DNA from 4 places in the Kocuria sp. CPCC 205297 genome. Region 2 is predicted to be linked to each of the others. Evidence: riboswitches for the same ligand, from Rfam matches in the RefSeq annotation. Region 2 holds a riboswitch; each other region holds the start of a gene.

Region 1 (2,192 bases), 210 kb from region 2:
CTGGGCTCTGTGGACCACGTGGACGGCGTGCGGATCGAACGCATCCCGTCCCTGCCGCTCGCGGGCTATCCCGAGGTCCGCGTGGCGAGCTGCACCGTGAGTCGCATGCAGCGCATCCTGGCCCGTTTCGCGCCGGACGTGGTGCACGTGGCGTCCCCGTTCGTGCTCGGGTGGCAGGCCATCCAGGCCGCCAAGGGTTTGGGTCTGCCGTGCGTGGCCGTGTACCAGACGGACGTGCCCGGTTACGCCGCACGCTACGGGGCGTCCGTGCTGGAGACCGCCATGTGGTCCCACGTGCGTGCGATGCACAACAGTGCGACCCTCACGCTCGCTCCCTCCACGGCGTCGATCAGCCAACTCCACGAGCATGGCGTCCAGCGGGTGCACATGTGGCGCCGCGGAGTGGACACGAGTCGGTTCCGTCCCGCGCTGCGCGATCACGCGTGGCGCGAGCGCGTGGGCGGCGGCAAGCGACTCGTGGGATACGTGGGGCGGTTGGCCCCCGAGAAGCAGGTCGCGGACCTCGCCGCGATCGACGCCCTGCCGGACACCCGGCTCGTGATCATCGGTTCCGGCCCCGGGAAGGAGTCGCTGCGCTCGGTATTGCCCAACGCGCACTTCGAGGGCTTCCTCACGGGCACCGAACTCGCCACGGCCATGGCGTCGCTGGACGTGTTCGTGCACCCGGGTGAGCACGAGACGTTCTGCCAGACCATCCAGGAAGCCATGGCCTCCGGGGTCCCGGTGGTGGCCGTGGGCCGCGGCGGCCCCCTGGACCTCGTGGACTCCTCGCGTAACGGGTGGCTCTACGCCCCGGGTGACCTGGCCGGGTTGCGCGAGCGCGTCCGAGACCTCGCGGGCGACGACGCCAAACGCCTCGCCTTCGCGCGCACCGCCCGCCAGTGCGTGCAGGAGCGCACGTGGGGTGCCGTGTGCGAGCAGTTGCTGGGCCACTACGAGCGCGCTCGCACGGTCACCTCCCGGATGCGCGGCACGCGCCGCAGCGACCTGCGCACCCCATGAGAACCGCCGCCGGGTGCCAGATGTTACTCAACAGAAGCTTGATTAAGTTTTGATGACATTCTCGGTCCGCGCCTGGCTGGTCCCCCGAATCCACGGATAGGCTCGAAGCAGCTTCACGAGATGCGCCCGCGCAACGACAAGGACGTCACCGCGCGCCCAGAGCTCCAACTCGGCGTACGCCAACCCTCGGTTCAGGGGTGGATTGGATGACGAAGTGGCCGGGGCCACACGTGTGGTCCCGGCAAGCGACCGGAAAATTCAGAGGCCCGACATCATGAACACGACAACCCAGAAATCCCACCCCGACACCCGCGAACAATGGGTGGACGTCACCGTTCAGGCGGACCCCGCCCGGCACGTGGTGTCCATCACGGGATCGGACGGTCACGAGCACGAGTACTTCGCGGACGACGCCCGTGAGGTCGCACTCGCCGCACAGCACACACGGGGGCGCGGCCAGTGGTGCGCCAAGTACAGCAGACTCCTGGTCCCCGGGGCGTCCCGGGTGACCGGCGGGGTGTCCTTCTACAAGCTGGAGCCCTTGCCCGCGTAGTCCTCGCGAGCACGGTCCCCGCGACCGCGAACTCCACGATCGGGTGTGGCCCGGGTCCGGACGGACCCGGGCCACACCCATGTTCTCAGCCTGCTCGGTTCTTGACGGCCGTGCTCACCGGGCGGTCGCGTCCCGGTCCTGGGCGATCAGCTCGGCGGCGCGTTCACCGATCATGAAGACCGTGATCTTCGGGTTCACCGTCACGAGCTCGGACATCACCGAGGCGTCTGCCACGCGCAATCCGCTCACGCCCTTGACGATCGCATCCAGCAGGAACGCCGTGCGCCCGGTGATGAGCACGTACAGCATGAGCCCGATCGCCAGGATGATGCTCAGCTCGGAAAGCCGCCGGGTGCCCTTGTCCACGCCCAAGATGGTCCCCAGCAGCGCCGCGGTGTCCACGGCGTCGCCGGCGGCACCGTGGATCCGGCACCCGATCAGGGGTAGAGAGCGGAGCGGATGCTCAGCGGCATGCCGAAGCGGTAGGCGAAGTAGCCGAATGCCATGCCCATCAGGGCGTACATGGCCCACCCCGTGAACAGGTTGAACTGGGGTTTCGCGTGGTCCGGGCCCATCTTGATCGTGCCGTGCCTGCTGTCCGCGACCAGGATCACGA
Region 2 (2,192 bases):
AAGGCACTGGAGGTGCTCGAGGCGAGCCTACTGTTCGACGTCCCCCTGGACCGGATCGACGTCACCGTGCATCCGCAATCGGTCGTGCACTCCATGGTGGAGTTCGTGGACGGATCCACCCTGGCGCAGGCGTCCCCGCCGGACATGCGCCTGCCCATCGCGCTCGGAATCGGCTGGCCCCACCGCGTGACCGGCGCCGCCGCGGGGTGCGACTGGACCCGGGCCGCACAGTGGACGTTCGAACCGCTCGATTCGCAGGCGTTCCCCGCCGTGGAGCTCATGAAGCACGCGGGTTCGCGCGGCGGGACGTGGCCCGCGGTGTTCAACGCCGCCAACGAGCAGGCCGTGCACGCGTTCCACCGCGGGGCGCTCGGCTTCACGCAGATCGTGGACATGGTCGAGCGTGTGCTGGAGGATCACGACGGCGTCACGCGGCCCACCCTCGAGGACGTCCTGGGGGCGGAGGAGTGGGCCCGGGCCCGCGCGGACGAACGTATCGCCGGGATGGCATAGGGCCCTTCCTGCGGTCGTCGGCCCATGGCAGGGCCGTGCTAGAATTCCGGGTGGATGACGAGATCCGGCGCGTAGCTCTGGCTGGCCGGACGGCAACCCTCTCCCGTAGCGGGGTGCCCCAGATGACCATCCGGTCGCGGTTGCAACAGATCACGGCAAGTGCGGTTCCCCGGAAATCAGCACGTGCCCGTCCCGTGAGCCCTCATCCAGGGGGGACTGTTCGCCCCGCGAGTCCCCGTCACAGAACCCTGGAAAGGCATGATCATGCGAACCAAGCGTTTGATTCCCGTCGTGTTGGCCACCACCCTGGGCCTCACCCTCACCGCGTGCGGCGGCGGCTCCGACAACTCGGACCCGGCCGCGGACGGCAAGATCACCGTCGGGATCGTGGGCTCGACCCCCGTGCAAGACGCGTTGAAGCAGGTCGCCGCGGACAACGACATCACGGTCGAGTACGTGGACTTCAGTGACTACAGCCAGCCGAACCCCGCTCTGAAGAGCGGTGACATCGACATGAACTGGTTCCAGCACATCGCGTACCTCGCCGATTACAACAACAACTCCGGGGACACCATCACTCCCGTGGGCTCCACGTCCATCTTCCCGCTGGGGCTGTACTCCAAGAGCGTGAAATCCGTGGGCGACTTCAAGCAGGGTGACGAGATCGCCGTGCCGAACGACTCGATCAACCTGTCCCGCGCCTTGAACCTCTTGCACCAGCAGGGTCTCGTGGAGTTCACCAAGGACACGATCGCCCCCACCGAGCAGGACATCGACACCGCCAAGTCCAAGGTCACGGTCCGCCCGGTCTCCGCCGAGCAGACCGTGCTGTCCATGGACTCCGTGGCCGCCTCCGTGGTCAACAACGACTTCCTGGACCGCGCGAACATCGATCCCAAGTCCGCGCTGGCTCAGGACGATCCCACCGCGGACAGTGCCAAGGTGTACGACAACCTCTTCGCCGCGACCGAGGCGAACGCGGACAACGAGACCCTGAAGAAGGTCGCGAGCTTCTACTACGACGACAAGGTCCAGGACGCGGAGAAGACCGAGACCAAGGGCACCGCAGTGCCCACCAAGGTGGATCAGCAGGAGCTCAAGGACTTGCTGGCCCGCTACTCGCAGGACCTCAAGGAGCAGACCAAGTGAGCCCGTCCGCCACGGCGGACACCCTGGTCAGTTTCCGGGACGTGAGCAAGGTCTTCGTCACGGGGTCCAAACGCCGCCCGCACACCGTGACCGCGGTGGACTCCGTGGACCTGGACATCCGCCGCGGTGAGATCTTCGCGGTGATCGGCTACTCGGGGGCGGGCAAGTCCACCCTCGTGCGGCTGATCAACGGCCTGGAACCGATCTCGTCCGGGACGCTCGAGGTCGCCGGTAGCCGTGTGGACGGGCGCAGCGAGTCCCAGCTGGCGCCCATCCGCCGCAAGATCGGGATGATCTTCCAGCAGTTCAACCTGTTCACGTCACGCACCGTGGCGGGCAACATCGAGTACCCGCTCAAGCGTGCCGGGTGGAAGCCCGAGGAACGCAAGGCGCGGGTCGCGGAACTGTTGGAGTTCGTGGGCTTGACCGAGCGCGCCGGGAACTACCCCGAGCAGCTCTCGGGTGGTCAGAAGCAGCGCGTGGGGATCGCCCGCGCGCTCGCGAGCAATCCCGAACTGCTGCTCGCGGAC
Region 3 (2,192 bases), on a different contig from region 2:
GCGCGGCCTGATCAGAACAGGCGCTCGGACGCGATCCGCGCACCCTCCACGAGGGACTCGAGCTTGGCCAGCGCGATCTGCGGGTGCAACCGCCCGCCCAGACCGCAGTCCGTGGAGGCGATCACGTTCTCCTTGCCCACCACGGACGCGTACTGCTCGATCCGGTCCGCCACGAGCTCGGGGTGCTCCACCACGTTGGTCGAGTGCGAGACGAAACCGGGGTAGACCACCTTGCCCTCGGGCAGCTGGTGGTCCTTCCAGACCTTCCACTCGTGGCCGTGGCGCGGGCTGGACGCCTCGAAGCTGTAGCCCTGCGCGCGGATGGTGAGCATGAGGTCCACGAGGTACTTGAACTCGAGGTCCGTGGTGTGCGGGCCGTGCCACGAACCCCAGCACAGGTGGAAGCGGATCTGCTCCTCGGGGAGGTCGCGCAGTGCGTAGTTCAGCGCGTCCACGCGCAGCTGGGTGAAGGCCAGGTAGTCCTCCACGGTGGGCTCGGGGTTGATCTGGTCCCAGGACTCGGCGATCGAGGGGTCGTCGATCTGCACGGTCAGTCCGGCGTCTACGATGGCCTTGTACTCCTCGCGCATCACGTCCGCGCACGCGTAGACCAGTTCCTCGTCCGTGGCGTAGTACTCGTTCTTCACGCGCGCGCAGGAGCCGGGGGACAGTGCCGCGACGAAGCCCTGCGTGGCACCGTTCAGAGCCATCGCGTCCTTCACGCGGCGGATGTCTCCGGCCACCGCCTCCTGACCCGTGTAGGTCAGCGGGCCCGTGATCTTGGGCTGGGAGACCGTGTTGCGGTGCACGAGCACGCCCGCTGTGGGGTCCTCATAGGCATCCCGGAAGCGCTCCCGGTCGCGGCGGTCGGGGAAGCTCGTGAGCACGATGTGTCCCGGGCTGGAACGGTGCTTCTCGCCCTCGTTCCACCGGTCCTCGTCTGTGGGGGTCAGCCCGCCCAGTCGGTGGAACGAGTAGTTCCACCAGGCCCCGTAGTCCACGGCGCCGGACGTGGTGTGGCCGTACTCGCCGTCGTTGACGATGTCGATGCCGATCTCGCGCTGGGTGCGCACGATCTCTGCGACGCCTTCGTCGAGCGCCTCGCCCAGCTGGGAGAGGTCGATCTCGCCCGCCTGGAAACGGTTGTTGGCCTTCAGCAGCTCGGGCGTGCGAGGCAGGGAGCCCACGTGGGTGGTCTGGATGCGATCGGTGTTCAAGGGCATGGCTGTGCTGTTCCTTTCCATCGGTCCTGGCGTTAGCACCGGTGTCACCCCGGTTGCTGCGGCTTCCACGAGCCAGATCTCTCGGCCGCTCTGGATGGGTACTGCTCCATCCAACAGCATCGCGAGGAGTGGACGCCAGTTGTGGCGTGTCGGACGACGACGCCGCTCCCCGGGTTCCTCCTGCCCGGCCCCTCGGGCTCGGGTCACCGGGGCTTCCGTGACCGGGCGGCCCCCGGTGCGGGCCGTGACTCGTAGCTGGTCCGGGGTGGTCCGTTCCGGATCGTGACCCGGCGGCCCCCGGGGCGTAGCGTGACGCGGTAGGAGAACCGTCCACGCGCAAAGAGGCTGTCATGGAGCAATCACTCGGGGGGAAGAAGGCCCTGGTCACCGGTGGGGCCAGCGGGATCGGCCGCGCCGCCGTGCAGGCGTTCGCGGACCGCGGCGCCCATGTGGTCGTCGCGGACATCAATGAAAAAGCCGCTCAGACGACGGCCTCCGAGGTGGGCGGGGAAGCCTGGGTCTGGACCTCTCGGACACCGCCGCGCTCACCGAACTGAGCCTGGACGTGGACATCCTGGTCAACAACGCGGGGATCCAAAAGGTGGCACCCGTGCAGGACTTCGACCCCGCGGACTTCCACCGCATCCTCACGCTCATGCTCGAGGCTCCGTTCCTGCTGATCCGTGCCGCACTGCCGCACATGTACGAGCGCGGATGGGGCCGGATCATCAACGTCTCCTCCATCCACGGTCTGCGCGCGTCCGCGTACAAATCCGCGTACGTCACGGCCAAGCATGGGCTCGAAGGGCTGTCCAAGACCGTGGCCCTGGAGGGCGCTGAGCACGGTGTGACCAGCAACTGCGTCAACCCCAGTTACGTGCACACCCCGCTCGTGGACAAGCAGATCAAGGACCAGGCCGCGACCCACAGGATCCCCGAGGACCAGGTGATCGAGAAGATCATGCTCAC
Region 4 (2,192 bases), on a different contig from region 2:
GTCGCCGTGGGCGATCCGGCACCCCAACCCAATCCCGCTCCGCAACCAAGCTACAACTACGACCCCGCCCCCGCGCAGCCCGCGGCACCTCAGCTACCGGCCGCGCCCCGGGTACCTGCTGCCCCGCAGCTGCCGGCGGCACCCCACGTGCCCCCGGCTCCCGAGAGTGATGGCGGCTATCCCGGTTACACCGGCCCCCGGTGCTACGAACCGGGAGGCAAGGTCTGGCACCCGTGCTGAGTCGCTGATGACACGCCAAGGCGCGCCCAACCGATCGGTTGACCGGGTGGGCGTCCCTGCTTTTCGCCGCGCTTTCGTCACGCGGGTGCACCGGCGAGCCGCCGGATGCACGGCGGCCCGAACTCAGGGTTCCTGCGTGGACGACGTCGATCCCGGCAGGTCCCGGGGGTCGTGACGACCGGGGTTGGCGGTCGCGCTGCGCAAGGGGGACGGCGTCGTCCGCGGCGGGCGTGATGCCGTAGATGACCGCCATGTTCACACCCGGGGCCTGCCCCGACAACGGGCCGGCGGCGATCCGCAACGGAGTGCCATGTGCGTCGCGCGCCCCGGGGAAAGTCCCCAGCGTGGTCTCGTGCGTGGGGATCGCGGGGCTCGCGATGCCGGCGTCGGGCCGCAGCGACAGCATCAGGACCTTCTCGTGGCGGGCAACCCGGACGTCCCTCGTACGGTACTCGGGGGTGGAGGTCGCGGACGGAGCCACGGTCCAGTTCGTCGGGTATCGGAAACTCGTGGTCCCGCCCGGGGTCGTGAACGTCTGGGTGAGTGCCCCGGCCGTCACCGCCGCCTCGCTCGCGGTGGGCGTGGCGGTGACGGAGGGCGACGGCGTCACACTGTCCTGCTCCGAGGCTTCCGCGGTCGACGGCGCGACGGCTATCGAGCGCAAGACCCAGTTCTCGGCTCCCAACTCGGGCATCTTCATGTCCTGCACGTCGTGGGGCAGGATGACCACGGCAGGGCCCAGGTGCCCCCGTGCGGTCCAATCCGCCCGCTTGGGAAGACGAGCGCGGCGGGAGGCCGGCGGTTCCGTCATCGTTCGTGGGCCGCGTCGCGGGGCTGTGCTACGCTTACTCGTAACAAAGGATCATGAGTCCCGGCGCGAAGCTCTGGCTAGCCGGGCGGCAACCCTCCAGCTGTAGTGGGGTGCCCCAGATGAGGATCCGGCCGCCGCGCAACCGCGTGGTCGGCAAGTACGGCGCTCGGAGCTCGTCCTCCGGCGTCCTAAGGCCGGAGGATTTTTTATATGCCCGCACCCCTCGCAGCGTCAGAACCCGCGCCCGTGACTGGCCCGCCCACGGGGACGTCCTGGCTGGTCCGGCGCCCGCGCCGCTCCACGCTCGTCTCGTTCGAAGTGTTCCCGCCGCGGCCCACCGCGGACCCGGACACCGTGTGGCGCAACATCGACGCCATGGCCCAGGCCGGGCCGGATTTCTTCTCCGTCACCCACGGTCACGCCGGCCATCACGGCGTCTCCCGCGAGGCGCTGCGCCACCTGCGCCGCACGACCAAGACCCCGGTCATGGCGCACTTCACGTGCGGTGGCACGGACCGCGCGGGTCTCGAGCGCGCCGTGGACCAGTTGCTGGACGACGGCGTTCGCGACCTCCTCGCGCTGCGCGGCGACCCGCCCCTGGGTACCGGGGAATGGCGGACCCCCGCGGGTGGCCTGGGCCGGGCCTCCCAACTGGTGGAGCTGATCCGGGACGTCGAACGACGTCGCTTCGGCACCGGGTTCCGCCCGGGTCAGCGACCGCTGTCCGTGTCGGTGGCGTGCTACCCGTCCCCCGCGCGAGGCCGCGACTTCGAGGCGGATCTCGCGTCCCTGTGGGACAAGCAGGAGGCCGGCGCGGACTACGCGATCACGCAGGTGCTCTACGAACCCGAGGACTACGCCACGTTCCTGGAACGCGCGCGCTCGGAGGGCATCCACATCCCCGTGGTCGCCGGGCTCATGCCGCTGAGCAACCCGCAACGGTTGCAGCGCATGACCGAGATCACCGGGGTCCGGGTCCCGGAACGCCTCACCCGGTTCCTGCGCGCCGACACTCCTGAGGAACTGCGCCACCGAGGGGTCGCGGCCACCCTGTCCCTGATCGACGACCTCATGGATCTGGGCTGCGCCGGTTTCCACCTGTACACGTTCAACCGCCCCGAGGCGGCGCTGACCATCCTGG

What was found. Region 2 has a riboswitch for S-adenosylmethionine ahead of RF650_RS00350 (MetQ/NlpA family ABC transporter substrate-binding protein). Riboswitches for the same ligand answer to the same signal wherever they lie in the genome.
Region 1: it holds a riboswitch for S-adenosylmethionine, as region 2 does, so the genes downstream of both, RF650_RS01330 (hypothetical protein) here and RF650_RS00350 (MetQ/NlpA family ABC transporter substrate-binding protein) in region 2, are expected to answer to the same signal.
Region 3: it holds a riboswitch for S-adenosylmethionine, as region 2 does, so the genes downstream of both, RF650_RS02870 (cobalamin-independent methionine synthase II family protein) here and RF650_RS00350 (MetQ/NlpA family ABC transporter substrate-binding protein) in region 2, are expected to answer to the same signal.
Region 4: it holds a riboswitch for S-adenosylmethionine, as region 2 does, so the genes downstream of both, RF650_RS10295 (methylenetetrahydrofolate reductase) here and RF650_RS00350 (MetQ/NlpA family ABC transporter substrate-binding protein) in region 2, are expected to answer to the same signal.

Annotation. Positions count from the first base shown of each region.
Region 1 covers NZ_JAVKPY010000001.1:275,948-278,139, forward strand. The annotation lists gene RF650_RS01325 (glycosyltransferase family 4 protein) at 1-1,023, shown strand, start outside; SAM riboswitch class IV at 1,135-1,277, shown strand; gene RF650_RS01330 (hypothetical protein) at 1,298-1,576, shown strand; partial or broken gene RF650_RS01335 (GMC oxidoreductase) at 1,691-1,834, opposite strand; partial or broken gene RF650_RS01340 (hypothetical protein) at 1,880-2,107, opposite strand; gene RF650_RS01345 (BCCT family transporter) at 2,014-2,192, opposite strand, start outside.
Region 2 covers NZ_JAVKPY010000001.1:65,897-68,088, reverse strand. The annotation lists gene dxr (1-deoxy-D-xylulose-5-phosphate reductoisomerase) at 1-513, shown strand, start outside; SAM riboswitch class IV at 567-681, shown strand; gene RF650_RS00350 (MetQ/NlpA family ABC transporter substrate-binding protein) at 778-1,662, shown strand; gene RF650_RS00345 (methionine ABC transporter ATP-binding protein) at 1,659-2,192, shown strand, end outside.
Region 3 covers NZ_JAVKPY010000002.1:277,084-279,275, forward strand. The annotation lists gene RF650_RS02870 (cobalamin-independent methionine synthase II family protein) at 12-1,223, opposite strand; SAM riboswitch class I at 1,238-1,324, opposite strand; partial or broken gene RF650_RS02875 (3-hydroxybutyrate dehydrogenase) at 1,574-2,192, shown strand, end outside.
Region 4 covers NZ_JAVKPY010000010.1:6,881-9,072, reverse strand. The annotation lists gene RF650_RS10300 (thermonuclease family protein) at 1-240, shown strand, start outside; SAM riboswitch class IV at 1,101-1,217, shown strand; gene RF650_RS10295 (methylenetetrahydrofolate reductase) at 1,262-2,192, shown strand, end outside.